Regions from separate parts of the Alteromonas sp. H02 genome, predicted to be linked through region 3. Evidence: predicted binding sites of a transcription regulator. Region 3 holds the regulator's gene; each other region holds the start of a gene.
The links. The regulator MetJ, encoded in region 3, represses methionine synthesis genes. The targets are predictions, from matches to a motif close to TAGACGTCTAGACGTCTA.

Region 1 (10,442 bases), 2.6 Mb from region 3:
CCGGCATCGGTCGCCATTGGTCAACTGGCTACAAAAGCACTGACCTGGCCTATCCCGGCGCAGCCTGGCGGACACCTTGAGTTCTTCGTCGAGCAATTGATCGCGTCGAAGGTGGCAGGGAGATAGCGTGAATAGCAAAGCTGCAGCGTACAAACAACAAACCGATAAAGCGCAGCTGGTTGAGCGACATGCTTCTTTAGTTAAACGTATTGCTCACCATTTAATGGCGCGGCTGCCAGCCAGTGTAATTGTTGATGACCTGATCCAGGCCGGTATGATTGGCCTGCTTGAGGCGGCGAAAAACTTTGATGGCAGTAAAGGAGCCAGTTTCGAAACGTTTGCCGGAATTCGCATCCGTGGTGCCATGCTGGACGAAATTCGCAAGGGTGACTGGACACCCCGGTCGGTCCATAAGAACGGCCGGGCCATTTCTGATGCGATCTCCCAGGTAGAGCGTGAAACCGGGCGGGATGCACGGGATGTTGACATTGCTGCTAAACTCAATGTGTCGCTGCCCGAATACCACCAGATGTTATCAGAGGTCAATGCCGGCAAACTGGTTGGTATTGAAGACTTAGGCGTGTCTGAAGACGTGATAGCGACGGATGAGTCGCGGGGCACGGATTCACCGCTGGAAGATTTAATGCAAGGTTCATTTCAAAAAGCGCTGGCGCATGCTATTACTACATTACCAGAACGTGAAGCGATCGTACTATCCTTGTATTATGACGAAGAATTAAACCTGCGGGAAATCGGCGAGGTTCTCGAGGTAAGTGAATCACGGGTCAGTCAAATTCACAGCCAGGCGATGTTAAAACTTAAAGCGCGCATGCGGTCCTGGCAGACTGGTGAGTAACATTAACTATACTAACAATATGACTATCCTCACTGGAGGCAATTTTGGATAAGAATATGAAAATTCTCGTGGTAGATGATTTTTCTACGATGAGACGTATTATCAAAAACTTACTCAAAGATCTCGGCTTTTCCAATATTCAGGAGGCCGATGATGGAAGTACTGCGCTGCCAATGCTGCAGCAGGGCGACTTTGACTTTGTAGTAACCGACTGGAACATGCCTGGCATGCAGGGGATCGACCTGCTGCGCGCGATTCGTGCTGACGATAGCCTGAAGCATCTACCGGTACTGATGGTGACTGCCGAGGCGAAAAAGGAACAAATCGTAGCAGCCGCCCAGGCGGGTGTTAATGGCTACGTAGTTAAACCGTTCACTGCCGCTACACTAAAAGAAAAACTAGAAAAGATTTTTGAACGTTTAGGTTAATCCAGTAACGTGTTTAACCGCCGAGGACAACTGGATGACTGAAAATAAGAAAGTCCCCATTACGCTGGATGAAGCGAAGCAGTTGGTTACCTTTCTGGAAGAAGGTGATACCGATTCTGCTAATGCCCTGCTTGACGCTGTCACCATGAAAGAGTCTGTCGAATTATTCGCTGAGGTGGGTAAGCTTACCCGTCAGCTGCACGACTCATTAAATAATTTTCAATTGGATGAACGGATTGCCGGTTTGGCAAACGAAGATATCCCGGATGCGCAAACCCGATTAACCTACGTTATTGAAGAAACCGAAAAAGCGGCTAATACTACAATGGATGCTGTTGAACAGAGCATGTCGATTGTGGAAACCATGAAAGGGCAATTAGACAGTCTGATGCCTGAGTGGAAAAAATTAATGAACCGCGAAATCGAACTCGACGAATTTAAATCCATGTGTCTTGACCTGGATAAACATCTTGAGTCTTCGTTGACAGATGCCGATAAGATGATGGGGCTACTCACCGAAGTGCTGATGGCGCAAGGGTATCAGGACTTAACCGGTCAGGTTATCCGGCGCGTAATAGAGCTGGTTAAAGAAGTAGAAGACAGTCTGGTCCACATGCTTACTGTGTTCGGCGGAGCAGAAGTGACAAAAGCTGCCAAAACATCGCAGCCGAAGGTCGAAAAAGCAATTGTTGCTGAAGGGCCAATTATTGATGCCGAATCGCGCGACGATGTGGTGTCTGGCCAGGATGATGTGGATGACCTTTTATCCAGCCTGGGTTTTTAGGGGAGCGGATACATGTCTTTTGATGTCGATGAAGATATATTGCAGGATTTTCTGGTTGAAGCCGGAGAAATTCTTGAGCAACTCCAGGAGCAGTTAGTCGAGCTGGAGAACAATCCAGAGGATAAGGACCTTCTCAATGCTATATTCCGGGGCTATCACACGGTAAAAGGTGGTGCCGGATTTTTGTCACTGACCGAACTGGTCGAGATTTGCCACGGTGCGGAAAACGTTTTTGACGTTATGCGCAATGGCCAGCGTTCTCTTACGCCGGAGCTCATGGATACTATCCTGCAAGCCACCGACGTTGTGGTCGAGATGTTTGAAAAGGTCAAAATGCGCGAGCCGCTGGAACCGGCTGACGCGGCGCTGGTTGAAACACTGCATAAACTCAGTAATCCCGAAACACCCGGAGAAAATATCTTTGGCGACACTCAGGAAGAAGCGCCCGTTGCCGAACCCGAACCTGTTGTAGAAGAAGAAACGTTCGAACTGGAAGAAGATACCGCTGCTACAGAAGACCCAGCAGAGCTGATTGAAGACATCACAGAAGATGAGTTTGAAGCGTTGCTGGATGAACTGCATGGCACCGGTGGAGCACCGGGCGCATCGGCCACTAAAGCGCCAGCTCCGGCTCCTACACCAACACCTGCGCCTACAGCCAGCAGTGGCGGTGAGGAAGACATTACCGACGATGAGTTTGAAGCGCTGCTCGATGAGTTACACGGTAAGGGCCAGTTTGGCGGCGAAGCTGCTGCACCTGCTACCCCGCCACCGGCCAGTCCGGCTCCGGCCGCAGAGTCGGCAGGCGATGAAGAAATCTCTGATGACGAATTTGAAGCCTTACTCGATCAATTACATGGTCAGGGTAAAGGTCCGGGTGTTGGCGCACCCAAAGCAGACAAACCGGCTGAGAAGCCACGGGTAAAAGTCGAAAACAAGCCACCCGAACCGGCTAAAGCCGAAACGCCAGCGGCCAAACCGGCAGCTAAGGCGCCTGCGCCAGCCAAAGCCGAAAGTAAGCCGGCTGCAACGGCTAAAGCAGCCGAACCTGCTGCCAAAAAAGAAGAGAAAAAAGCTGCACCTGCTGCGCCACAGCCAGAAACAACGGTACGGGTGGACACCCGCCGTCTTGACCAGATTATGAATATGGTTGGTGAGCTGGTACTGGTGCGTAACCGACTACTGAGTCTGGGCATTAGCATTAACGATGAATCAATGTCCAAGGCCATTGCTAACCTGGATGTTGTGACTGGCGACCTGCAGGGGGCTGTAATGCAAACGCGCATGCAGCCAATCAAGAAAGTATTTGGTCGCTTCCCCCGGGTGGTAAGGGATTTGGCGCGTAGCCTGAAGAAAGAAATTACTCTTGAACTGGAAGGCGAAGAAACCGATCTGGATAAAAACCTGGTAGAGGCACTGGCCGATCCGTTGGTTCACCTGGTGCGAAACTCAGTGGATCACGGTATCGAAATGCCCGATGACCGTCAGGCAGCCGGCAAACCCCGCATGGGTAAAGTTAAGTTGTCAGCGTCTCAGGAAGGGGATCATATCTTACTGGTCATCGAAGACGACGGTAAGGGGATGGACCCTGACAAGCTGAAAGACATTGCGATTTCCCGCGGCGTGCTCGATGCCGATGCGGCAGCGCGTATGTCAGATGTTGAAGCGTTTAATCTGATCTTTGCGCCAGGGTTTTCAACCAAAACGGAAATCAGTGACATCTCTGGCCGTGGCGTTGGTATGGACGTGGTGAAAACCAAGATCAACCAACTCAACGGTACCGTGAATATTGATTCACAGCTTGGTCGTGGTACCCGCCTTGAAATCAAGGTACCGCTGACGCTGGCGATTCTGCCAACATTGATGATCGTGGTAGGCAAACAGACCTTTGCGTTACCGCTGGGCGCGGTTAGCGAAATCATTAACATGGATATTAAAAAGACTAATACCGTTGATGGTCAGTTAACCATGATAGTGCGTTCTAAGGCGATCCCTTTGTTTTTCCTTGGCGAATGGCTGATCCGTGGCCCTAAAAATATTGAGCGCGACAAAGGTCACGTGGTTGTGGTGCAAATGGGTACCAAGCAGGTGGGCTTTGTGGTGGATGCCTTAATCGGTCAGGAAGAGGTGGTGATTAAACCGCTGGATGCCTTACTGCAAGGTACGCCTGGTATGGCCGGGGCAACCATTACCTCAGACGGTGGTATTGCACTGATTTTGGATATTCCGAGCCTGCTTAAGCGATACGCCCGCAAAGCGATCAAGTAACGGCGTAGAGAAGAGGATTGTTATTGAATGGCTTTTAAAGTCCTGGTTGTTGACGATTCCAGCTTTTATCGCCGTCGGGTCAAAGATATTCTGAACGAAGACCGATCACTGGAAGTGGTCGGTGAAGCCGCCAACGGGCGCGAAGCCGTAGAAAAAGTCAAATCGCTGCGTCCGGATGTGGTCACTATGGACGTAGAGATGCCGTTGATGGATGGCATTGAAGCGGTCAAGCGGATAATGGCCGAATGTCCGGTGTCGATTATCATGTTTTCTTCACTGACCCATGAAGGTGCTAAAGCCACGCTGGACGCACTGGAAGCCGGCGCGGTGGATTTTCTGCCCAAGCGTTTTGAGGATATCGCCAAAGATCGCAGTGATGCGGCAACGCTGTTAAGAACTAAAGTGCGCTTGCTGGCGCGCCGTGCTCCGGTTGCATCGCTTCGACCTCGGCCCACGCCGCGCCCCGGCAGTCTGCTGAAAAAAGCCCCGCCGGCACCCGCTAAACCGGCGCGACCGATGCCGTCTAATGCGCCTAGATCGACCTTTGTCAGAAGCTCAACCCTGCTTAGTGGTAGTCAGGATGGCGCTGAACCGGTTGTGGTGTCGCAGGTTCAGCGCAGTGGCAAACGCTACCGGTGTCTGGCAATTGGTGCTTCAACCGGCGGCCCTGTTGCGCTGCAAAAAGTGTTAACCCATTTACCTGCGCGATTTCCTTTTCCAATCTTTCTGGTTCAGCATATGCCGGGTACCTTCACCCATGCATTTGCAGAACGGTTGAATCAGCACTGTCAGATTCAGGTCAAAGAGGCTGAACATGGCGAGGTTGTGCAGGCAGGCTGTGCCTATCTGGCGCCGGGCGGTAAGCAAATGGAGGTCGAAAAGCGCGCCGGTCATGCTTATATTGTGATCAAAGAGGTAAACTCTTCGGATATTGGTTACAAGCCCAGTGTGGATATCACCTTTAACAGCCTGTCACAAATTTATGGTGGCGATACCCTGGCGGTCATTCTGACCGGTATGGGGGCCGATGGCCGCGAAGGATGCCGGACACTCAAGTCGCTCGGCGCGAAGGTCTGGGCGCAGGATAAAGACAGCAGCGTGGTGTATGGTATGCCACAGGCGGTAACGGTCGACAGACTTGCCGAAGTGAATATTGACATTAATGACATTGGTGAATGCATTAAAACCGAAATGTCCTGATCAATAATTACTGGCAGGCGGGAGAAAAGCGTTGAAAATTTGGACCATAGCCAATCAGAAAGGTGGCGTCGGCAAAACAACGACGACAGTCACTCTGGGAGGAATACTGGCAAAGCGTGGTTTTAACGTTTTATTGGTAGATATGGATCCGCATGCCTCGCTCAGCTATTACTTCGGCATTGATTCGGAAGAGCTTTCCAGTTCAGTGTACGACATTTTTGCTAATCCTTCCGGCTTAAGTGACGATAAGGTACTGGACTGTTTATGTCCCAGTAAACTCGACAGCCTGTTTATTTTACCGTCCACCATGGCACTGGCCACCTTAGATCGGTCGCTGGGCAACCAGATTGGTATGGGGCTGGTACTGAAAAAGGCACTGCAACAAATTGAGTCGCAATTCGATTACGTGCTGATAGATTGTCCGCCGGTACTCGGTGTCCTTATGGTGAATGCGCTGGCGGCGTGTCAGAAAGTGATTGTGCCGGTGCAAACTGAGTTTTTAGCGCTGAAAGGGCTCGACAGAATGATGCATACGCTAAAAATTATGGGTAAAACCCTGTCCCGGGATTTTGATACAACCATAGTGCCGACCATGTTCGATCGGCGTATCAACGCGGCTATAGCAGCCCAAAAGCAATTGCTGCTGGACTACAAAGAACGGATTTGGAAAGGTATGATACCGGTGGATACCCGATTCCGCGACGCCAGCCAGATACAGGCGCCGGCGTCCATAGTGTATCCCAAAGCCCGTGGCGTGTTCGCTTACGAGAAACTACTCAACGTCCTGGATAGTGACTAATATGAGCAAAGATACACCGTTTGCTAAAGAAGAGGTGATGGAAGAATACCTCAGCAGTTTGTTACGCGATGCCGACGATCCGGCAGACGTAACGGCGCGCACCGCCAAACTGTTAGAAAAGGCAACGGTAGAGCTGACGCCGGAAGTACCGGAAGCGACACCTCCACCGGCATCTCCTCCAGTCAGCGAGCCGGTTGAAACCGAACAGGAGGTTGCCGCCGAAGAAGTCATCGCTGAAGTGAAAGCAAGCGTTGAGGAGAAAGCCTCGGTACCGCCACCTGAAGTGCCTTTAAAACCCCTTGAAGAGCGTCTGGATAATGCTTTCCAGGCACTGTTTTTTGAGGTGGCCGGTTTAACACTGGCTGTGCCACTGATCACTCTGGGCGGTATTCATAACCTGGCCAAGATTGGTCCGTTATTCGGGAAACCCGCGTGGTTTATGGGTGTTATGCTGCATCGGGAAGAAAAATTAAGCGTTGTGGATACCGCGCAATGGGTTATGCCGGAAAAATACGATCAAACTCTGGCGGATAAGCTAAACTATCAGTATCTCATTATGTTAGGTGATAGTTCGTGGGGATTAGCCAGTGAAAAACTGGTGAATACGGTGACCTTAAACAAGGACGATGTAAAATGGCGTCAGGCGAATGCAAAGCGTCCCTGGCTCGCCGGTATGGTAAAAGATAAAATGTGTGCATTGTTGGATGTTGATGAACTAATATCAATGCTGAATAACGGCTTGGGCAGTAAAGACCAGGTACTATAGTCAAGTGGAGCCAAGTGCATGAGTGATGACAGAAATAATAACGCAGGCAATGTCGACGATCAGGTATTGCAATGGGTAACCTATCGGTTAGGCGATGAAACCTACGGCATTAATGTAATGCAGGTGCAGGAAGTATTACGTTATTCTGAGATCGCTCCGGTGCCGGGCGCTCCGGATTACGTACTGGGTATTATTAACCTGCGTGGTAACGTGGTAACCGTTATTGATACCCGTGCTCGCTTCGGGTTACCACCGGAAGAAGTCACCGATAATACCCGCGTGGTCATTATTGAGTCTGATGAACAGGTGGTGGGTATTCTGGTAGATAGCGTTGCTGAAGTGGTTTACCTGAAATCGTCAGAAATCGACAGCGCGCCAAACGTGGGCACCGAAGAAAGTGCTAAATTTATCCAGGGGGTCAGTAACCGCGACGGTGAACTGCTTATTCTGGTTGATCTCAATAAACTTCTCAGCGACGAGGAATGGGACGAGTTAAGCAGTCTGTAATCAAAACGGCCATTCTTTCTTCACATGGAAGTTAATCTGTCTTTATTGATAGCCGGTGCTGCTTTATGCCTTTCGGTGCTCTTTACCATCGTCCTCTGGATTGTCAGTCGTCGCAGTAATGCACGACTGACCGAAGCGTTGGCTCAGCAACAACAGCAACTCAGCGCCCTTAAAAAGCAACTCCATATCAACGCCAGCACGCTTGAAGAGATTCAGGCGCGCAGTCTGGTAGTGGCCAAAAATACCGAACAAACCGAAGCGGCACTGGCTGCTCTACAACAGCAATTTAGCGCCTTAGGCGAGCAGGATCCCGACAGCCGTCTGTATCAGCGTGCCGCTGAAATGATCCAGTCGGGAGCCAGCGCCGAAGAAGTCATGCACAACTGCGATCTGCCCTTAGCGGAAGTCCAGTTGCTGATGAACATCCATCAGCCCAAATAGGCTGACCTTCACTCCCCAGGATGACGGTAACGGCAATATTGAAAATATCGAACGCATTGCCTTGCAGATAAATGGTGCTTTTGTTGCTGATGAGGACAGCGAAATCCTTTTTGAGCGCATTGATGCTGACTTCCCTTAATCCTTTTTTAAGGCAATAAACTAAAGCCCCGCTGGTCGGGGCTTTTTACTGATCGCTGCAAATTCAGCCACATTCACCGGCAAGGAGGCGATAAATCACTTACACTTCGGGTAGCATCGCTTTGGATATAGCTAAACGTTTAGACGTCTAGACGTAAAGATGTTGACATTGGTCAAACTTTAGCGACAATAGCTGCATAACCACATTGCCCGGAGTTGCCATGCCAATCAGGATCCCAGAAAATCTGCCCGCACAAAACGTATTATTGGGTGAGAATATTTTCACCATGGATAGTCAGCGAGCGGCGAGTCAGGATATTCGCCCCATGGAAGTGGCTATTCTCAATTTGATGCCGAATAAAATAGAGACTGAAGTTCAGTTATTAAGGCTCCTTTCCAATACGCCGCTGCAAATCAATGTGGACTTAATCCGAATCAATGATTTAACCCCCAAACATACGCCTCAGTCGCATATGGATGCGTTTTATCATGACTTCAGTGATGTAGTAGAGAAGCGTTACGATGGTCTGATTGTTACCGGCGCACCGCTGGCCTTGCTCGACTACGAAGACGTGAATTACTGGGATACCATGAAAACCATTCTGGAATGGGCGAACCGGCACGTGCAGTCTACCTTATACTTATGTTGGGCTGCCCATGCCGCAATGTATCACTTTCATGGCATTCAGCGCATATTGCGTGAAGAAAAACTGTCTGGTGTATTTCATCACCAGGTGAACGATCCTCTCAACGAACTGTTACGGGGGTTCGACTCTGAGTTTTATGCGCCACATTCCCGCTATGGTTACATTGATCCGGCCGATTACAATAGTATTCCCGGCCTCAGTGTGATTGCCGAGTCAGCTGAAGCCGGGGCTTACGTAGTGGCGTCGGATGATAAGCGGATGGTATTTATTACCGGCCATCCGGAATACGATCCGGAAACACTCAACGACGAATACGTTAGAGATCTTAACGCTGGCTTAGAACCAAAAATTCCGTGTAACTATTATCCGGGTGACGACCCGGGCAAGCCTCCCGTGGTAAGATGGCGCGCACATGGCAGTTTGCTGTTTACCAACTGGATAAACTACTACGTTTATCAGACAACGCCATACGATTTAAACCAGCTGGTGGAAAAAGACCAGCGCAAGAGGTAGCACGTGAGCCGATACACAGACAAACAGATATTTGATCTGGCCGCCAACCGCATTCTAATCCTGGATGGTGCCATGGGTACCATGATCCAGCAACACAAGCTTGAAGAGGAAGACTATCGCGGTGAACAATACAAAGACTGGCATTGCGACATCAAAGGCAATAACGATCTGTTGGTAATCACCCAGCCGGACATTATTTACGATATTCACTGTCAGTATCTTGAGGCCGGTGCGGATATCATCGAAACCAACACCTTTAACGCCACCACGATCTCTATGGCCGACTACGATATGCAGGCGATTTCCAGAGAGATCAATGTGGCCGCAGCGCAGTTGGCCCGCAAAGCGTGCGATGAATACACCGCGAAGAATCCGGATAAGCCACGGCTGGTAGCCGGTACCATCGGCCCGACCAGCCGAACGGCATCGATCTCTCCGGACGTAAACGATCCGGGTAAACGTAATGTGACGTTTGATGAGCTGGTGGAAGCCTACAGTGAGAGTTGTGAAGCGCTGATTGAAGGCGGTTCCGATCTTATTCTGATTGAAACGATCTTTGACACGCTGAACGCCAAAGCCGCTGCTTTTGCTGTTGAAAGCGTTTTTGAGAAACTCAATCTGCGATTGCCCGTCATGATTTCTGGCACTATCACCGATGCCTCCGGGCGCACGTTGTCGGGTCAGACAGCCGAAGCGTTTTATTATTCCATGCGCCATATTAAACCGGTGTCCTTTGGTCTCAACTGTGCTTTAGGGCCGGATCTGCTGCGCCAGTATGTGGAAGAAATCAGCAATGTGGCCGAATGCCTGGTATCGGCTCACCCCAATGCTGGCTTGCCCAATGAGTTTGGTGAATACGATATGGAAGGGCCGGAAATGGCTGAGCACATTCAGGAATGGGCTGAGTCCGGGTTGGTAAATATTGTGGGCGGTTGTTGTGGCAGCACGCCGGATCATATTCGCGACATCGCCAATGCGGTGGCCGGCGTACCGCCGCGTGAAATTGTTAAGCTTGAGCCGAAGATGCGTTTATCCGGCTTAGAACCTTTCGTGCACTGAGGAATAGTTGTGTCTGCAGAATTTTCCAGTTTTATT
Region 2 (10,442 bases), 240 kb from region 3:
AATTACTGGAGTTGGAGGAATAGAAATGTATCGTATATTGGTTTTAGGGATTTTATTTTTTGCATTAGCCGGGTGCAGTGCCTCTATTGATGGCAGCAAGTATCAGCAGACTACACCGCCATTGTCGCTGGAGTCATTTTTTGTTGGTGATGTAAAAGCCTGGGGCATCGTACAAAACCGATCCGGAGATGTGGTGCAGCGCTTCACGGTAGACATTAAAGGCAGTATGGATGGCAACACGCTGGTGCTGGACGAGTCGTTCAACTACGAGGTGGGCGAGGGGCCAATGCAACGCACCTGGCGGATAACGCCAACCGGCAACGGTGTTTATGAAGGCCGGGCCGGAGATATTCTGGGTGTGGCAAAGGGCACGTCGTACGGCAATGCATTTAACTTTCAATACGAAATGGACTTACCGGTAGACGACACTACTTATAAGGTGGCGTTCGACGATTGGTTCTGGGCCATGGGCGATGGCACCCTGATGAACCGTTCTTACGTGAAAAAGTTTGGTCTGGTTATGGCCGAAGTTACAATATTCATGCAACAACAATAGCGTTACTCTGACACCCGAAAAGGAGGATCACCGGTGACAATTTTTTTACTTTGCCTGATGCTGGTTTGCGTCATGCCGTTTTTAGCTAAGGTGCCGCTGGCAGTGGCCATGCAGCGCTCCGGTGGTTACGATAATCGCCACCCACGCGCCCAGCAACAGGCCCTGGAAGGGTTTGGCGCGCGGGCCAATGCGGCCCATTATAATTGTTTTGAGGCGATTACCTACTTTGCTCCCGCGGCACTGGCGGTATTGGCATTAACCACGGTTGGGACAACCCACGTATACCTGGCAGTGGCCTTTGTGATTTGTCGCATCGTGTACCTGCTTTGCTATTGGTATGACATCGACAAGCTGCGCAGCATCATGTTTGTGGCAGGACTGGGCATTAGCGTTGCCTTGTTCGCTACTCTTTTATAAGTGAAATTAGACTAGTGGTGGATTGCACAAAAATTAATATCAGGCTCCCGTTTGCAGGCAAATTTGAACGATCTGCCTGCAGGCTTTCATCACACCATAGAATGCCTCAATGCGTTGCAAGAGCGAATCCATTGCAAAACTGCGTAACTTGAACATTTCGATAAAGAAAACGTAAATAATCTGGTGAGTAACGTTATTCCTGTGATAAATTCCTGACCGGACATCGGGCAGTGGATTTGCCTTTCTCCCATTTGATGGGTCCCTGCCTGTGTTGGTCATCATTACAAAGGAAAAATGTAAAATGAAAACACTTCTTAAAACACTCTCTTTTTCTCTATTAATTGGCGCATCCGTTTCTGCCAATGCCCAATGGAACGTGTCAGGCGGTTATTCCAGCTTGAATGAGGACATTGAAGCTGATGATATTTCACTCGGCGCTGTCTACGGCAGTGTTGGCTATACCTATGACAATGACTCGCTGACTTTCATGCCGGAATTACGTGTGGGCTTTGGCGTAGGTGACGATACGGTTTACGGTGTTGATATTGAAGTCGACAGCCTGATCGTGGCAAGCGTTCGCGCACAGTACAACGTAAACGAAAAGTTCGGCGTTTTCCTGCAACCGTCGTACGGTCGTTTAGAAGCAACAGCCAGTGCGGGGGGCGAGTCTGTTTCTGAAGATGACTGGGAATTTGGTTTCGGTGGTGGCGCATCATTTAAGGTAAGTGATCAAGTAGCAATTGAAGCTCTGTACGAAGCCTTTGATGAAGTCGATGTATTATCTTTAGGGGTTCGTTATAGCTACTAATGCTAATATTGAGGCGCAGATTACACTTGCGCCTTTACCATTTAGCCCATGTCTTTCCTGTTACACTGAACTCCAGCAAATTCTCACCGATTTACAAACACCCTCTTATCACTGATTCTGGCGTTTAAAGCGGCGCGAACCCGGATAAGGCGTAAAGTTATGAATGGTGCCCTGGGAGACTTCTTTTTGCGCATCGCGCCAGTACTCTGGTGTCATCAGGTCGCCGTGCAGGGATTTCAGCATCTCCTTAAACGGCCGCTTCCCCACAATAAAGTGTTCAAACTGTTCAGGAAATACATCGTTCGGCGCTACCGACAAGGTGTCTAAGGCATAGGGATCGTCCGATTTCGGGATTGAGCGAAAATTACGTTCATCCATCCAGCAAATTTCATCATAGTCATAAAAGATCACCCGGCCATGTTTGGTGATACCAAAGTTCTTATGCAGCATATCGCCGGGAAAAATATTGGCCATGGCAATTTGTTTAATGCAGGTGCCCAGTTCATCAATGGCATTGTGCAGTTTGTCCGGATCGGTTTCCTGCTGCAGGTAAAGGTTTAACGGTGTGAGCTTTTTCTCGATATACAGGTGTTTAATGATCAGCTCATCGTCGGTTAACTCCACACTGGAGGCGCAGGTATCCTGAAGTTCTTCAAGCAGAGCCGGGCATATCCGGCTGAGCGGAAAACGAAAGTTCACATACTCGTGGGTATCGGCCATACGGCCCACCCGGTCTGACATTTTTACCAGCTTGTAGCGGTCAATAACGTGCTCACGGGTAATCTTTTTACTTTCGGCAAATTCATCCTTTATCACTTTAAACACCACGCCATAGGACGGCAGGTGAAATACCATCATCACCAGGCCTCGAATACCGGGCGCAATTTCAAACTGATCCTCTGAGTTACCCATGTGTTCCAGGAAGTTACGATAAAAGGCCGTTTTACCATGCTTATAATGGCCCAGGGCAATAAACAACTCGAACTGTTTTTTGTTGGGCAGCAGTTCATGCAGAAACGCCACCAGTTCGCCAGGAAACTGGGTATCAGCCATAAAGTAACTGCGGGCGAAGCCGAAAACCACGCTGAGATCCCGGCGCTCGGTGAGCAGAGCATCTACATAGATCTGGCGATTTTCGTTGGTATGCAGGGCTATTACAAAAGGCACGGTGCGCTCAGGCATACAAATCCGGCCAACCAGGTAAGCGGCTTTACCCCGGTAAAACACCGGTTTCAGCATTTCAACCGCGGTAACGCTGGCTAGTTCTTCTTTGCTCAGGCGCTGGCGCAGGGCATCATCGAGTTGCTGCATATCCCGGCCACGGTCCTCGAAGGGAATATTGAACCGGTAACAGGCAAAAATGGACTCGTACATTTCCATTACTGTGGTGGTGGTATCGAAACTGTGGATCACTTTATGTCTGTCCTGGCCGGCCAGGAAGCAACGGCTTGAGGTCACAAACATAATACTGTTGTCGATAGATTTATGCCGGAATACCTTACCTATGACTGAGTTGTAAAAGGTTTCTGCCAGTTCATACTGCGGATGGCTTTCAATCAGCTCCGCAAAGGCTTTTTTTAGCAGCTCCCAAAACTGCCGGTCCTTGCGGTGGTCCATGATAAAGTCATATAACTCGGCTACCGCCGTTGCCAGGCTTTGTTCGTACAGTGAGATGCGCTCTTTGGAAGCTGCCAGAGCCTGCTGCCACTGGCCTTTTTCGAAACGTTCCTTGGCGCCGCGGGTTACACGGCTGAACCAGCGATAGTTTTTGTCGAAGCTGGTCATAATCTGATAGGCCATTTTTTTTGCCTGCGCTTTATCTGACACTGTGGGTATCCGCCTGAACTCAATGAACAGAACATAGCACAAGCAACCCCTCGTTCGGTACGCCCCGCTGCGTTATGTTGATATAAATCAGCATGAATAGTAGCGCGCTACAGTAAACTGTGCCTGAAACTAAAGTATAAGGAGACGTTATGGCTGCCCAGGTTACTCATGGTATTGCTATTGGTATAGAACGGTTTGACAACACTCTGTATGTGTCGATGAAAGCAGTAGGTAAGTTAACCCACGAGGATTACAAAGCGTTCATGCCTTTGCTGGAAGGCGCGCTCGAGACGATTGAATCACCGCAGGTTCGAATGCTCTTTGATGCTACCGAATTTAAGGGCTGGGAACTGCGGGCCGCCTGGGATGATTTTAAAATAGGATTACGTCATGGCAGTGAATTCAGCAAAATTGCTATTGTTGGCAATGCCGAATGGCAGGCATTGATGGCCAGTATCGGCAGCTGGTTTATCAGCGGCGAAATCAATTATTTTAACGAAAGTCGCGAAGCCATTAACTGGTTGTGTGAATAATCCATCGTCAGCGATTTTGGGTTCAGCGTTAAGAAAGGTTAATTCGCTGTATTCCACAGAAAATTTTCGGCAGAATAGCGCCTGTTCAATAATCCCAGGCAAGATTTCTGCCGCATTACGAGTTTTAAAGAGGACCCCATGGCGTCGCCCAAATTTCATAATAGTTTCAGACAGTATCACCGTTGGATTGGTTTTTTTCTGGCCGGCATCATGGCGGTTTATGCGCTCAGTGGCGTGTTACTGATTTTTCGCTCCACCGACTTTCTGAAGTTTGAACAAACCTCTCATCGTCAGTTAGAAGCAGGCTTAAACGGTAAAGGGCTTGGCGAACAACTGCGCATGCGTGGGTTTAAAGTAGAACAGGAAACAGACGGTAAAATTGTTTTTCCCCAGGGCGAATACAACAAACAAACCGGTGAAGCCCGCGTAACGAGCAAGGATTATCCGTTCCCGCTCAATAAAATGGTTAAGCTGCACAAGGCAACAACTAACAGCCCGTTATTTTTTATGAACATTGCCTTTGGTATTGCGCTGCTGTTTTTCGTGGTGTCGGCTTTCCTGATGTTTATCCCGCGCGCATTACCGTTTAAAAACGGGCTTAAAATAGCCGGTGTAGGTTTTGTGTTTGCCGTACTGATGGTGTTGTTCAGTAGCTAATTCTGCCAGGCCACCAGAACCACAAAAGCCGCTCATTACAGCGGCTTTTTGCATTTTACCATAGGGTGCAATGATAGATGTTGGTTTGCTAGCTTATTCGGATAGGCAGGGGCGGTTCACAGGCTGTTTCGGGTCGGTCAGAAACTGGCGCAGTCATGCTACGCGCAGGGGATTGTGAGAAACATACTCTGGTTTGAGGTGGGTATCATAACAACCTGGCTGTGCCGCTTACCGCCGCGAACTAAGCCTAAGGGGCTGTTCTAAGTTATTTCCACTTTTCCCGCATATATAGAAAAGTCAGCGGCTACAGCCCTTCGGATTATCTGGCTATGGTGCAGGTAAGTCATGCCGAGCACAGAGCTATGCTGGCGGCGTTTAAAAAATACTGTGGCGTTACACCCACAGAGTATCGCAAGCAGTATTACGCCGATTTCGAATGGCGCGCCGATGATGAGCGCGTGACGGCAACCCCGAATAAACCGCTCCCTTTATCCAGTGCCCGGCAGATGATGCAGGACAGCACGGCAAACCAGTAACATAAAGGCGGGTTGTGGGTGTAGAAGTGAGGCATACTCTCGTGATATTATGCGCGCCCAAAATAAAGATTCCCGCCGCAAAAAGGTCAGGGAACGGTCTAAAATTGTGCAAATGGCTGTTGACATATAGACGTCTATACGGCAAATTGACCACATGAAGACGATTATGAGCACCACCGGCATGATTATTACCACCTCAACGAGGGCGGTCGCTGGCTAGTGCGCGTAAGCAAACAGACAACGAAAGCCCGCCCTCACAAGAGCGGGTTTTTTTTGCGGTAAAGAAAATGGGCAATGCCCAAAACACGATGCAGTCAAGGAGCATTCAATGAAAGTCTTAAAGTTTGGTGGTTCATCTCTGGCCGATGCGCAACGTTATTTGCGAGTGACCGAGATTAGCATGACGATCCACCAGGCCAATGGAGCTGCGGTAGTATTATCGGCCCCGAAAGGCGTCACTAACGCTCTTGGTGCGCTTTGCGAACAAGCTGCGGCGGGCGAAGACTACGAGGCTCTGTTTGGCGAATTAAATGACAAAGTGCTGGGCATCGCTGCTGAACTCAGCGAACAGGTTGCCGGTTTTGATGTTGCCACCATCAACGATTTTATCACTACTCAGTTAGCCGGACTGAAAAAGCAGTTACAAGGTATCGCGCTATTAGGGCGTTCTCCGGATGCCGTAACCGCCAGCATCATGAGTCTGGGCGAATACATCAGCGTTAATTTGTTTAGCGGCATTTTGGCGGCGAAAGGGATCAGTAACCAGGTCCTTGATCCGGTTAAATATGTATTAGCCGAGGGTGATTACCTCGATAGCATTGCGGATGTGTCGCTGAGCAAAGCCAATTTCAGTGAAGTGGTTACCGATGGCAGCCAGTTGATCATTATGCCAGGATTTGTGGCCGCCAATGAAGAAGGCGAGAAGGTGACTCTGGGTCGCAATGGCTCTGACTATTCTGCCGCTGTACTGGCCGCTTGTATTGACGCTGAATGTTGTGAAATCTGGACCGATGTGGATGGCGTTTACAATGCCGACCCGAATCAGGTTGAGGGCGCGGTATTACTTGATAAGCTAACTTATCAGGAAGCCATGGAGCTGTCTTACTTTGGTGCCAAGGTACTGCATCCTAAAACAATTGGCCCAATCGCCCAGCATCATATTCCCTGCTTAATTAAAAACACCTTAAACCCCAGCGCACCGGGTACGCTTATCAGCAATGAGGCGAGCACCACCTGGACCAGCGTAAAAGGGATTTCTCAGCTTGATGACATCTCTATGTTTAATGTGGCCGGTCCGGGTATGAAAGGCATGGTTGGCATGGCAAGCCGGGTGTTTGAGGTAATGTCTAACGCGCATATCTCTATCAGTCTTATTACCCAGTCGAGCTCTGAATATTCCATCAGCTTCTGTATTTCCAGCAAAGATGCACTGCGTGCGCAGAATCTGCTCGAAGATGCCTTCGCCCTGGAATTGCAAAATCAGTTGCTGGATCCCATTGAGGTGCGTCATGAATTAGCCATCGTGACCCTGGTTGGTGATGGCATGCGTCACACCAAAGGTCTGGCTGCCCGCTTCTTTAATGCGCTATCCCAGGCGCGGGTGAATAATATTGCCATTGCCCAGGGATCCTCTGAACGTTCTATTTCAACGGTTATCGAAGCCAAACGCGCCAAAAAAGCGGTTAAGGTAATTCACCAGAACTTCTTCTCAGACCTGCATACTATCGACGTATTCCTGGTAGGCTGTGGTGTAGTAGGCGCAGAGTTGCTGGGGCAGATTGCCAAACAGCAACCTACCTTACTGGCGCGCAACATCCAGCTTCGTGTATACGGCATCGCTAACAGCCGTAAACTGCTGTTGAGCAGCCAGGGTGTGGATGTGAACAGTGACTGGAAAGCCCAGTTAAATGAATCCGCCGATGCGTTCTCCGTTGAGCGTTTACACGACTTTGTGAACAGCAATGCGCTGGTGAATCCGGTGATTGTAGACTGCACCAGTAATGCGGCCATTGCCAGTCAGTATGTCGATATGATGGAAAACGGCTTCCATGTGGTGACGCCAAATAAAAAGGCCAATACCGACAGCCTTGCCTATTACAAAAAACTGCGCAAAACTGCCTTGAATACTAACCGCCAGTATCTGTATGAAACCACGGTTGGTGCTGGTTTACCGGTAATTGATAACCTGCAGAAACTGTTCATTGCCGGTGACGTACTGCACTGCTTTGAAGGTATTTTGTCGGGCAGTTTATCCTACGTCTTTGGTAAGCTGGAAGAAGGCTTGACCTTATCTCAGGCTACCGCCATTGCCAAAGAAAACGGCTTTACCGAGCCCGATCCACGCGACGACTTAAGCGGTATGGACGTGGCTCGTAAACTGTTAATCATGGCCCGTGAAGCCGATTTGGAACTTGAACTGAGCGACATTGAGATTGAATCAGTGCTGCCGGAAGGGTTTGCTGAAGACTGCGACGTGCCGAACTTTATGGAACAGTTACCCGGGCTTGATGCTGACTTTGCCAAGCGGGTTGAAAGTGCTGCGGCAGAAGGTAAAGTATTACGTTACATTGGCTCAATTGAAGGTGATAAATGTAAAGTCACCATTCAGGCGGTACCGGGCTCACACCCACTGGCAGCCGTGAAAGATGGTGAAAACGCGTTGGCAATCCACAGTGATTATTACACGCCTATTCCTTATGTTATCCGCGGCTACGGCGCAGGTGCTACGGTAACCGCTGCTGGCGTGTTTGCTGATATTCTTCGTACCATGCCATGGAAACAAAACGCGTATTAACCGGTTTTAGAGATTAGTAAAAATGAAAACAACCAGAGCTTACGCACCCGCATCAATAGGCAATATCAGCCTTGGCTTTGATGTACTGGGCGCAGCCTTACAACCATTGGATGGTAGCTTACTGGGTGACGAAGTCATTATCAGTGATGCAGACGAATACGGACTCACCGTTGCCGGTGTCTTTGCGCATAAACTGCCGGCCAATGCCGATGAGAATATCGTTACCGACTGCTATCACTTTTTTGTGAAAGCCATGCAGGCCAGAAACCTGGCCACTACACCGGTACACATTACTTTGCTTAAATCGCTGCCTATCGGCAGTGGCCTGGGCTCCAGTGCCAGTTCGATTGTGGCGGCTTTTCATGGTCTGAACGAACATTTTGAGCGTCCTTTCGACCAGAATACTCTGTTAAAGATGATGGGTGAGCTGGAAGGGCAAATCAGCGGCAGTATCCACTACGATAATGTTGCGCCTTGTTATCTGGGTGGTATGACATTGATGACCGGGCAGGAAGATAACGTTACCGTTTCGCTGCCGGTAGTCAAAAGCTGGTACTGGGTGGTGTGCTATTCGGGTATCAGTGTTTCTACTTCTGCAGCGCGTAATATCCTGCCTAATGCGGTGCCGCTTAAAGATACGCTCACCTTTGGCCGTCAGCTCGGTATCTTTGTGCATGCATTGTATAACGATGACTATGCCATGACTGCCAGCGTAATGCAGGATGTTATTGCTGAGCCTTACCGTAAGTCACTGCTGCCGGTGTTTGATGAAGCACGGGATTACAGCATGGCTAACGGCGCGCTGGCGTTTGGAATTTCAGGTTCTGGTCCAACTGTGTTTGCCGTGTGCGATGATTATCGCCAGGCCAACGATATAGCCAACTGGTTAACCGAGAACTACATTCAAAATGAAGATGGCTTTAGCCATGTATGCCGTATCCCCGCAAAAGGCGCCGGATCACAGCAGGAACAAGAGTAGGTATAACGAAGTGCAATTGGTAAATTTAAAAGACGCAACTGAACAGGTGTCATTTGCGCAGGCAGTAAAGCAGGGCCTGGGACGTAATCAGGGGTTATTTTTCCCTACCGAAATCCCCAGCTTTGACAACATTGATGAATTGCTGGCAATGCCTTTTGTTGAGCGTTCCACTAAAATCCTGTCGGCCTTTATAGGCGACGAATTAGGTGAAGACACCGTTGCCGGGATTGTAAAAGACGCGTTTACTTTTCCGGCCAAGGTGGAGCAGGTGAATGATAAAACCTACTGCCTGGAGTTGTTCCACGGCCCCACACTGGCCTTTAAAGACTTTGGCGGCCGGTTTATGGCCCAGTGCCTGGCTCGCATCAGTGACGGCGCACCTATCACAATTCTGACTGCAACCTCCGGTGACACTGGCGCTGCAGTAGCCCATGCCTTCCACGGGCTGGATAACATCAACGTAGTTATCCTGTTTCCCAAAGGCAAGATCAGCCCGCTGCAGCAAAAGCTGTTTACCACCCTGGGCGATAATATTCACACTGTGGCTATTGAGAGTGACTTTGATGCCTGTCAGGCGATGGTTAAACATGCCTTTGATGACGTTGACGTACGCGAAGGCCTGCACCTTAACTCTGCTAACTCTATCAATATCAGCCGCCTGTTAGCTCAGGTATGTTATTACTTTGAAGCGGTAGCACAGCTGCCTGAAGACAAGCGTAGCAAAGCTGTCTTCTCGGTACCCAGTGGTAACTTTGGTAACCTCACCGCCGGTATGATTGCCAGGGTAATGGGTTTACCCATTAAACGCTTTATTGCCGCCACAAACCTGAATGACACCGTACCACGTTACCTGAAAACCGGTGAATGGGCGCCTAATGCTACCGTGGCTACCATGTCTAATGCCATGGATGTCAGCCAGCCTAACAACTGGCCACGCATTGAAGCGCTGGTTGAGCACGGTTACATAGACAAAGCCATCCTGCGCGGTGAGTCTGTAGACGAAGAGTATACGCAACTAGCCATGCGTCAGTTGCTCAAAGAAGGTTATACCTCTGAGCCGCATGCTGCTATTGCTTACCGTGCGGTGAGCCACGACCTGAATGACGATGAAGTCGGTGTATTTTTGGGGACTGCGCATCCAGCTAAATTCCGTGAAACGGTTGAAAACGTATTAGGTACGCCGCTGAGTCTGCCTAAGCCGCTGGCCGACTGTGCTAATCAGGACAGCCTGGAAGCGGAGTTGCCGGCCGATTATGAAGCCTTGAAAGCGCATATGATTGCGTTACTCAAAGGCGAGTAATGACCACCTGGCAGGAAGCCCTGGGGCCACAAAAA
Region 3 (10,442 bases):
GTTGGCCTACTAGCCGCCGTTTTGCGGTTTTACGCCCAGCATGTGACAGATAGCGTAGCTCAGCTCACTGCGGTTAAGAGTGTAAAAGTGGAAGTGCTTAACACCTTCTTTCGCCAGTACCTTAACCTGTTCCATAGCGATGTTAGCACCCAGCAGATTACGGGTGGTTTGATCGTCAGCATCAAGGCCTTCATACAGTTTGTGTAACCAGCCGGGTACGTGAACGTTGGTGAAACCAGCGAACTTCACCAGTGTCTGGTAGTTGGTGACCGGCAGGATACCCGGCACGATGTCTAAATCGATACCCGCAGCGGCCGCTCTGTCGCGGAAGCGCAGAAATACGCCGGTATCGAAGAAAAACTGGGTGATTGCTTCGCTGGCACCGGCCTCAGCTTTGCGCTTGAGATTAAGCAGATCAAACTGGGCATTAGGGGCTTCCGGGTGTTTCTCCGGGTAGGCGGCAACCGAAATATCAAAGTCGTGAACGTCTTTTAACAGAGCAACCAAATCAGAGGCGTACATATCGGTCTTTTCAACGCCTTTGGGTAAATCGCCACGCAGGGCGACGATACGGCGAATACCTGAATCCCAGTAATCGCGGGCAATCTGGCGTAACTCGTCGGCTGTGGCATCAACGCAGGTAAGGTGCGGTGCGGCGGTAACGCCCGTTTGTTGCTGAATACGCTTTACTACATCATGGGTACGATCGCGCTCGCCACTGTTGGCGCCATAGGTTACGGACATATACGCAGGATTTAACGGCGCCAGACGCTCTACAGACTTCCACAGGGTCTTTTCCATGTTCTCGTTACCGGGTGGAAAAAACTCAAATGACACATCGATGTCGCGTAATTCTGACAAAGACTGATTTAGGGCATCGATCCCCTGCGCGTATGACACCATGGTGATAAATTCTCGATTGGACGTTTAGACGTCTAAACTAAAGAATATATGTCTAGACGTCAAGCAGTTTACACTGCTCAATTGATGTTTTCTGTGGTTTAATACCTTTATAGCGAATATTTTGGTTAAATTGCGCTGTGAATACAGCAGCATGACGAACTGGGTGGCCGCACCAATGCCGGGTTATCCGAGTCGTTCAGGAATTTGCTGTACAGGTATAAACAAAGTTTCTTATTACAATAATGATAGCAGAGCTGGGAAAGAGCATGGCAAAGTGGGACGGAAAATATATTTACCCTTACGCAGAGCACGGTAAAAAGAGTGAGCAGGTTAAAAAGGTCACGGTGTCGATTCCTATCAACGTACTAAAAGTACTGACCGATGAGCGTACCCGTCGTCAAATCAATAACCTTCGTCACGCCACTAATTCTGAATTATTATGCGAAGCCTTCGTCCATGCTTTTACTGGACAGCCACTGCCTGATGATGAGGATTTGCGTAAAGATAATCCGCACCGGATACCGGCTGAAGCGCGTCGCATCATGGAAGAAATGGGCATTGACGTGGATTTCGAGGAAAACGAACTCGACAACGATTAGTCCATGCTCAATAAGCAATGAAAAAGGCCGCTTTTACAGCGGCCTTTTTGCTTCCGGAGTTTTCTGTCGTTACATGCGGTCCAAGGGACCGGGTAGCGGCTTAAGCCTTAATGGCTTTATACATTTCATCCAGCGCTTTTGGCACCGCAGCCGCGTATTTCTTAACATCTTCAATGCGACCGGTACTCACCCGTGACCATTGCTGATAGGTACGGTACTGACCACGAATAAGGACGTCCTGTTCTTCCATCGCTTTGCGGAATGCGTTGGCGTCGCCGTCGTCACCGAGATTCACAAACACAAAGTTAGTGGTTGATGGTAACGCGCTTAAGCCGTTAGCTTTTACCGCATCCATGATGATGTCGCGACCTTCTTTGACTTTCTGGCGCGAGAAATCCTTAAAGGCTTCATCGTTGTAGCTGGCAATTGCAGCAGCCAGACCAGCCTGGTTAATTGAGTAACCACCCAGACCATATTTGTTAATGAACTCCATGTTCTCTTCGCTGCCGAGCATATAACCAACCCGCATACCGGCTAAGCCATAGATTTTCGAGAAAGTGCGGGCAACAATGATGTTATGACCTTCGTTGATCAGTGGGATCATTGAATGCTTAGGACCATCTTCAATCAGCTCGTTATAGGCTTCATCTACCAGTACCAGTGTCTTTTTCGATGCCTTGATACAAAACTCGCGAAGTTCCTTTGGATCCAGCAGTTTGCCGGTAGGGTTATTCGGGTTACAGATGTGTACCATGGCAATGTCATCATCAATGGCATTGTAGATGGCATCCAGATCGATGCTCAGATCGGCTTTGTTAGGTACGCGCACTATTTCCGGACCGCCCTGACGAACAGGGGCCATTGACGTGGTGTCCCAGAATAAGTCTGGGCCAAGAATCTTACCTTTACTGGTTGCAGCAAAAGCTGCAAAAGCCAGGATAAGGCTTGAACCAGCGGTAATTGACACATTTTCCGGCTTCAGGCCGTTTGATTCAGCCAGCATATCGCGTAAATACATGCCTGCACGGTAGGCGTAATAAGCACCACCGGTGCTGCTTGCTTCGGCAATGGCTTTGAGCGCCATATCACTTGGACCATAAGGGTTTTCGTTGGCGTTCAGTTTTGCTACGCCCGGGGTTGGTCCATACATGATTTTAGGCGATTTCATTGGTTGCGCTGCGGCCAGGCCTGCAGGCGTGATAAGACCCGTAGCACCAGCGGCTGAAGCGGCCAGTGAGCCTCCTAAGAATAATCGTCTTGATGGATTATAAGTCATTGACTGTTCCTCTTATTTTAATGTGTGAGCTTTATAACGCTTTGGCAAACATAGCGACTGACACAATCACCAGGTAAATACCAAACAGGCGTTTAAGCATTTTTTCACTAAAGCTGTGTGCCATTGATGCACCAATCGGTGCGGTCAGAATTGAACCAATACTGATTGCTAGCAGAGCCGGTAGATTTATATAGCCAACCGTGCCAACGGGCATGCCCTGTGGATTGGTGTTTTCCATAAACAGGAAACCAATTGCACCGGGTAAACCAATTAAGAACCCAACACCAGCAGCCGTTGCTACCGCTTGTTGAATGGTACGGCGACACATCACCATGGTGATAACTGTCGGCGTGCCACCACCAATACCAAGCAGTGCAGAGAAGCCACCAATGATAAAAGCAAGAACACTTTTGCCCACGCCTTGTGGCATCGAAAAAGTCATACCGGGACGAACTACAAATTCAGGAAACAGGAAGTAAACTGAATAGAGTAAAACGCCGCCGGCAAAAACCATTGTCAGGCCATTACTGCTGGTGTGATTAGCGATGGCTACACCGCCAAGCACGCCGAGTATGATCCATACTGACCATGATTTAAGCATGTCAAAATCGACTGCCCCACGTTTCTTGTGTGCTAAGACTGAACGAGCACTGGAAATAACAATGGATGCCAATGAGGTACCAATAGCTACTTTTACTAACTCTTCAGAATTGGGGGTAAAGAAAGGAAATACGGCGAGAAGGGCTGGGACTACAACAAAACCTCCTCCGTTGCCAAAAAGGCCAGAAGTTATGCCTGCGACCGCGCCCGCAACGCACAAAGTGAGGACGAACCAGACGAGTTCAATCTCCATAACAACAGTGCTCCACTAGTTAAATAATTATTCGGTTTTTTATTATTTTTATACGGTAGAAATTATAACGTTTTGTGCGGTTTGTCGCCTTGATAGCGATGAGTGACCTGATAAAGTCGACCAGCCTAGAGGCTGGTCGATAACAGGTTTATTTTCAGGGATAAGCTGCTTAGAAGCTCATGTTGAGGCGCATGTAGTAGTAGCCACCCTGCCAGTCAACAATTGAGTCAGAACGGTAGATACGACCACAACAAGTCTCGCCAATCTCACCCGCATCCGGGTAGTTGTCGAACAGGTTACGGGCACCGGCTGACACAGACAGCATCTCGCTGATGAAGTAAGTACCTTCCAGGTCAAACATAACTTCAGGTTCAAAGATCTGGATTGCAGACACCTGACTGCCACCGTCAGAGTTTGAGTAACCACCGAAGTAGTTCATACGAGCAGTAAATGACATATCATCCATAGCGTGTTTTACAGATAAAACACCACGAGTAGCTGGCGTACCATTTAAGAAGTCGTAGATAGCTTCGTTATTGAAGTAAACCTGCGGATCAGAGTTAAAGTTCTGGTCGGCAAAGTTCATTGAAGCTGTGATAGTGGTATCACCGTACTCAGATTCAAAGTTATAGGTACCAACAATATCAATACCCTGGGTTACCGTATCGAATGCGTTTTGGAAGTAGAATACGCCACCGATAGTGTTAGCGCCTTCTACACCTGCAGCATCCAGTGCCAGGTAACGTTGATAAGCATCATAACCATCTGCATCCGGGTCAGCCACCTCAGTTGCCGATACATCCAGCGTTGAAATCGCATTTACGCGGTCTTCAAGCAGGATGCGGTAGTAATCCACTGTTAAAGTGAAGTTACCTACATCTGCTGTAGCACCCAAAGTAAAGTTGGTTGAAGTTTCCGGATCCAGTGGTGAAGCACCCAGCGCCTGAGCTGTTGCACTGTTGGCTGGGAACAGACCTGTTGCAACCGGGAAGCCGTTAGGCAGACGGGTTGATACATTGGTCGTACCTTGCTGACCTGGAGTCGGGGCACGGAAACCGGTACCGAATGACGAACGAATTGCGATTTCGTCAGTTACCTGGAAGATACCGGCGATTTTGTAAACCAGCTCAGAACCAAAGTCTGAATAGTCTTCGTAACGAATCGCCGCCTGTGCGAATAATTTATCAGTGATGTCTCCAGAGATATCAGCATAAACAGCGTAAGAATCACGCTCGTAAGTACCAGTGTAGTCTGCTGAATAACCAGGGAAACCATTAGAACCAACACCTACAGCAGTATAAACCGGGTCATTGGGATCGCTACAATCCAGGCCATTTGCTAAAGCAGAGGCCAAAGCGTCAGCGGATGCTGTACCGTCACAGAAACCCCATGGATCAGGTGAAGAGTACGGACCAACTGCAACTGATGCAGCATCACCAGCCGATATTTCGTAAGATTCTTCCATGTAGCTTGCACCAAACGCCAGCACGTATTCCGCGAGGTCATAGGTAAAGTCAGCCTGGAATTGTAATTCATCGTTGCTCAGATCGCCTGGCTTAAATGAAGTAGGCGAATCAGGGCCCATTGATGGGTTGATGGTGTTTTTCAGGGTATAAGAAATTTCGTTGTAACCGTAACGACCACTAAAATCATAGCCGAGGTCACCTGCCATGCCTTTCAGACCAGCCGCGAAAGAGTAATCAGTAATATCACCAAAGAAGCGTGGCGTGAAACCTCCGGGGAATTTTTCCAGCGGGCTGTAGATAGAACCATCTTGTTCGCGCAGATCTTCGATAGTGCCGTTACCCGGGTAACGATAGAAGAATGAGCCATCGCCCTCACTTTCTGAATAATTGGCGAAGGAGTAAATTTCCATATCTGAATTCAGCGCGTAACCAGCGTTTACGAATACTTTTGCGCCGCTGTAGTTTGGCTGACCCCAGGGTTGTACCTGTGGTGAACCGTGCACTGAGTTGCCCATTGCTTCTGCTGCAGCGATGTATTCATCACTTTGCTCGTCTACACAGAACCAGCTTTCACAATATTGCTCACCGCGGTAAGTCGCTTCTGAATCAGTCACTTCGGCAGAGATGCTTAAGAAACCGTCGTCACCCAGTGCAAAACCTTTGTTACCACCAATGGTATACTGGTCGCCGTCACCTTCATAATACTGGCCAACATCCAGCGATAATGAACCGCCTTCGGCATTGTTTTTAAGCTGGAAGTTGATAACACCAGCGATGGCGTCAGAACCATACTGTGCCGCTGCACCGTCTCGCAGAACCTCAACACTGCCTAGTGCAGCTGAAGGAATAGTGGCAATATCCGGGCCCTGGGTACCAGAACCACCAATTTCAACTAATGCTGCGCGGTGGCGGCGTTTACCGTTAACCAGAACCAGGGTTTTGTCGGTTGGCAGGCCACGTAATTGCGCCGGACGAATAAAAGTACCACCATCAGATATTGGCTGACGGGTCAGGGTATATGATGGAACGAGTGTCATCATGATGTCGTTCATGTCTGATGACGCCACACCAGTAATGTCTTCAGCGGTTAATACATCTACCGGTACTGGAGAGCTGGTTACGGAGCGAGGCGCACCACGGGCACCCACAACTGCGATTTTCTCAACATTCTCTTCCGCTGCCTCTTCTTCTGCTAATGCAGAGGTTGCGACAGTCATCGAAAGCGAATAACCGGCAAGACCTGCCAGTATTGCTGCATTTAATTTCTTGAGTTTCATCATGTGTTCCCTAAATTGTCATATCGCTATGATCTTTTTAGGTGCAATTACGATAGGCGTGAAATCACGTCGCTGGCTAAAATTGCCCCAAATTGGTTCGTAAAAGCACCAAATTTAAACATTATTTGGACTGAATGAGCGCGTCAGACGTTGCTGACGACAATACAGAGACTAAAAAAAGAGCAAGTGTTTCAGGAAGAAAAAAGAATGTTGAGGGTTATAAAGAAAATATTGAGGTGTGAAAAAATTATATTAAAAACAAAGGTTTAGTATCATCTATAGCAAATAAAATATTTTATAATAAATGAGAGGGCTACAAAAACTTAACAAATTAAAGGCTGAACCTGACCATTTGGTGGCATGTAACTTGCTGAAATTAAAAATGAAAGTGACCGATTCGCTGTAGGTTGGTTGAAATGTAACAAACCTATGATTTACAGCAGTTTGCCATAAAAGTTGACGAGTTGAGTAGTCTATAAATGAATTCCAAACAGCTTCAGTATTTTCTTGTTACGGTTCAAAAAGGAAGTATTGCCGCTGCAGCGAGGGAACTGGATATCGCACAACCTGCGATCAGTCAGCAATTGGCCAATCTGGAACGGGAAATGGGTAGTGCCCTGTTTGAGAGAAGCTTTAAAGGAGTGAGTCTGACGGCAGCCGGCGAGGTTTTCGAAAAACACGCGAAGAAACTGATCGAAGACATCAATGCCGCTAAAATGGAATTACATCAGTTAGCCGCAAATCAGCATGGTGTTGTTCGTGTTGGTATGTTGCCGTCGATTGGCAATGTACTGTCGATGTCGTTAATTGCCATGGTTAATGAGTTTCATCCCCAGCTAAAACTTGAGATCAGCACAGGCCCGTCCTACGCGGTAAAAGAGTGGCTGAAGACCAATCAGGTGGATATCGCGCTGACTTACGAGCAGGAAGTTGAATCACGTTTTATGTCGGCCTACCCGCTAATTGAAGAATTTATGTATCTGGTAGTGGGCGTTAACGAAGCCTCCGCCTATTATCAGTTATTGCAAAACCGCGACACGATTTGTTTCTGGGAATTGAGTCAGTTCGAACTGCTAACGCCGGGGCCAAAAGATGCCCTCGGACGCCTGATCGAGAAATATGAACATGACACAGGCGTAGCCCTTAAGCATGATAAAGCCTACTCAGGGCAACTGATGACCGGACTGCGTCAGGTTATTCAGGGCGAAGGGCTGATGATTTTGCCGTCTTCTGCGATGTACCACCTGGAAGAAAGCAAGGTGATAAAGTCGCTGAAAATCACCCAACCCGATATGAAGCGGCAGGTACTGGCCGCCACTAACAGCAATTTTGCTATGACCGACGCCATTGTGAAGATGTTGAGTATTATTCAGGAGGCGAGCAGTACCGAGCAGGCTTGTGGCCACTGGCGCGGTAACTTACTCAATAAAGTGCCTAAAAGCGACGCGCGGTCCATGGGCTTCGCATCGTCATCGACTGTTAGCGTGCTCTAGCAACCCGGGCGTTTCAGGCTGAGGTGCCGCTGTTGATACCACAATAAGGGCGCAAACAGAGTAAATAAAGCCAGGGCATAAAGCATTTTACTGCCCAGGCCCAGGGCGACAATGCTACAAAACAGGCAGCCAAAATATACCAGCGGACGATGCGCTGGTGACAGTAGTTTTAGCGCGGCTAGCATACTGGCCAGATAAATCAGCACAAAAACACCATTCACCCAGCCAATCAGATCTTCCAGGTTGTGCGTTGAAAAGTGGGTGATGATCAGCGTCATCGACATGATCAGTAAAATAGCCTGCAAAGCTCGCTGTGGCACACCATACCGGTTAAGGGTATTGAAGTATGCGGGCAACACGCCGTCCTGACTCAGGCTCCAGGTTAGCCGGGACAAACTGGCCGTGTAAACATTCACCGTAGCCAGGCCACCGGCAACGCCCAGTACACCAATCACGTAAGCACCATTACCGCCAACAATCTGGTTGAACACGGCCACCATGGCCAGGGTATTTTCTGTGCTGACATCGAGCAGCAGATAAGTGCAGCCAATATAGATAACGCCCACTAACAGCGTGCCAAGCATAATTGCTGGCACCAGATCCCGTTTCGGATCCCGAAAATCATTAGCCAAGTGGGATAAAGCTTCAATGCCTAAAAAGCTCCAGAACGCCAGGCCCATTGCCGCTAACGTGCTGTCCAGCTGAAAAGCGGAAGAAGTCAGAGTCGCTGGAGCTGGCATAAGGCTGCCGCCAATAACCAGAGCGCAAACCACCAGAGTAATAATAAGTGTCAGGCCAAGCTGTAAGGTGGCCGAAAACTGAACCCCCCGATAGTTCAGCACCAGCAGTAGTCCTAAAATAGCCAGCTGGACCGGCAGCGACCAGGCGGCGTTGAGTTGTAGCAGGGTTTCAATAAACCAATAGGTCATTATGATGGCGGCGGGTGCCCCGATGGGTACTACAAACAAAAACAACATCCCGATGGTTCTGCCAGCGGTAACGCCAAAGGCCTTTTCCACAAAGAAAGCCGGACCACCGGCATGCGGATGCTGTGAGGACAGTTTGGCAAATACCATTGCCACCGGGAGAATGGCCAGAATAAGCAGCACCCAGCTTAATAATGCATAATGACCGGCGAGCCCGATGGTCATCTGTGGCAGGATAAACACACTGGTACCGAGCAGAGTGGTGGTTAATAAGCCAGCGCCGTGCCAGCGGCCGATTTTTTGTGAAGAGTGGCTCATAGCAAGTGTCAGTGGATGCCGAGGTTCGCGATTATAGCGTTTTATCTACTCTATCGTGGCAGTTTTTCTTTATGGTGGTCACATTTGTCGAATATTTTGACACTCTGACTGGTCGCCGGATTGCTATATTTCTCCATGTCTCTGATTCGAATAATAAAAATGACAGTGGCCCGGTTTATGCTGCAGTGAAGCATAATGTCGCCTAACAGTCATTAAGTGACTTTTGGCTCGCCAATCCTGGATGGTGTCTGACTCAGGCAAAGCGTATAAGAGGTATTTATGTCTTGTTTAACCCGACAACTGCAACAGCAACTGGCTAAGTACATCAAAAAGGAAGTCGAGGTACTATCGCCCTGCGATCCATCGGTGATCCGTGAGGAATTGATCAATCGCGGTGTTTGTCCAAGCGGTATTACAGAAGGACAGGTAAGACAGGTGCTGGAAGTCGCCGGATATCTACCCTAGAAACATAAAAAAACAGGTGGCTGAGTGCCACCTGTTTGTTATTTAGCAATTACGGATTACTTCAGGTCGAAGCGATCGTTCTGCATTACTTTTACCCATGCATCTACGAAGTCTGCGACAAACTTTTTCTCAGCGTCAGCAGAAGCATAAACCTCAGCAATTGCACGCAGTTCGGAGTTGGAACCAAAAATCAGATCCACCGGTGTGGCAGTCCATTTGGCTTTACCCGACGCACGGTCTACGCCTTTATACACACCTTCGTCATTGGTCTTATTCCATTTGGTACCCATGTCCAGCAGGTTGGTGAAGAATGCATTGTTCAGTTTACCCGGGGTGTTGGTGAGTACACCATGATCCATCCCTTTATAGTTGGCGTCGAGAACACGCATACCGCCAAGCAGTGCAGTCATCTCCGGTACCGACAGATTCAGGTAGTCAGCCCGCTCAACCAGCATTTCGGTTGGTGACAGGTAGTTCATTTCTGGGTCATAAAAGTTACGGAATGCATCAGCAGTAGGCTCCAGTACAGCAAAAGACTGTACGTCGGTCATTTCTTGTGAAGCATCCATACGGCCCGGTACGAAAGGAACTTTGATAGAGTGGCCTGCATCTTTCGCGGCTTTTTCAATGGCTGCGGCACCCGCCAGAACAATAATGTCTGCGGTGGAGATACGCTTGTTGCCTGAAGCCTTACGATTAAAGTCACGCTTTACCTTTTCAAGTTCTAACAGCACTTTATCGAGTTCTTTCGGGTTGTTTACCGCCCAGCCATTCTGTGGTGCTAAACGAACACGAGCGCCATTTGCACCACCACGCATGTCGGTGCCGCGGAAGCTGGCAGCTGATGCCCAGGCTACTCTTACCAA

Region 1: the regulator MetJ is predicted to act here: its motif matches at 8,329-8,346, upstream of metA (homoserine O-succinyltransferase MetA).
Region 2: the regulator MetJ is predicted to act here: its motif matches at 5,462-5,479, upstream of thrA (bifunctional aspartate kinase/homoserine dehydrogenase I).

What each region holds. Positions count from the first base shown of each region.
Region 1 is NZ_CM185021.1:3,546,559-3,557,000, reverse strand. Features, by position in the region: gene AC566Q_RS16495 (MinD/ParA family protein) at 1-126, shown strand, start outside; gene AC566Q_RS16490 (RNA polymerase sigma factor FliA) at 128-856, shown strand; gene cheY (chemotaxis response regulator CheY) at 901-1,284, shown strand; gene AC566Q_RS16480 (protein phosphatase CheZ) at 1,319-2,068, shown strand; gene AC566Q_RS16475 (chemotaxis protein CheA) at 2,081-4,336, shown strand; gene AC566Q_RS16470 (protein-glutamate methylesterase/protein-glutamine glutaminase) at 4,364-5,536, shown strand; gene AC566Q_RS16465 (ParA family protein) at 5,568-6,335, shown strand; gene AC566Q_RS16460 (chemotaxis protein CheW) at 6,337-7,101, shown strand; gene AC566Q_RS16455 (chemotaxis protein CheW) at 7,120-7,608, shown strand; gene AC566Q_RS16450 (DUF2802 domain-containing protein) at 7,633-8,049, shown strand; gene metA (homoserine O-succinyltransferase MetA) at 8,409-9,347, shown strand; gene AC566Q_RS16440 (homocysteine S-methyltransferase family protein) at 9,351-10,406, shown strand; gene metH (methionine synthase) at 10,416-10,442, shown strand, end outside.
Region 2 is NZ_CM185021.1:1,230,961-1,241,402, forward strand. Features, by position in the region: gene AC566Q_RS05575 (chalcone isomerase family protein) at 1-23, shown strand, start outside; gene AC566Q_RS05580 (DUF3833 domain-containing protein) at 26-556, shown strand; gene AC566Q_RS05585 (MAPEG family protein) at 590-973, shown strand; gene AC566Q_RS05590 (outer membrane beta-barrel protein) at 1,275-1,781, shown strand; gene aceK (bifunctional isocitrate dehydrogenase kinase/phosphatase) at 1,890-3,608, opposite strand; gene AC566Q_RS05600 (SpoIIAA family protein) at 3,758-4,141, shown strand; gene AC566Q_RS05605 (PepSY domain-containing protein) at 4,280-4,798, shown strand; gene AC566Q_RS05610 (hypothetical protein) at 5,128-5,334, shown strand; gene thrA (bifunctional aspartate kinase/homoserine dehydrogenase I) at 5,663-8,128, shown strand; gene thrB (homoserine kinase) at 8,151-9,107, shown strand; gene thrC (threonine synthase) at 9,118-10,407, shown strand; gene ung (uracil-DNA glycosylase) at 10,407-10,442, shown strand, end outside.
Region 3 is NZ_CM185021.1:987,804-998,245, forward strand. Features, by position in the region: gene metF (methylenetetrahydrofolate reductase) at 10-903, opposite strand; gene metJ (met regulon transcriptional regulator MetJ) at 1,170-1,502, shown strand; gene AC566Q_RS04500 (pyridoxal phosphate-dependent aminotransferase) at 1,603-2,778, opposite strand; gene AC566Q_RS04505 (sulfite exporter TauE/SafE family protein) at 2,810-3,631, opposite strand; gene AC566Q_RS04510 (TonB-dependent receptor plug domain-containing protein) at 3,801-6,374, opposite strand; gene AC566Q_RS04515 (LysR family transcriptional regulator) at 6,854-7,867, shown strand; gene yjeH (L-methionine/branched-chain amino acid transporter) at 7,864-9,111, opposite strand; gene AC566Q_RS04525 (hypothetical protein) at 9,391-9,576, shown strand; gene katG (catalase/peroxidase HPI) at 9,633-10,442, opposite strand, start outside.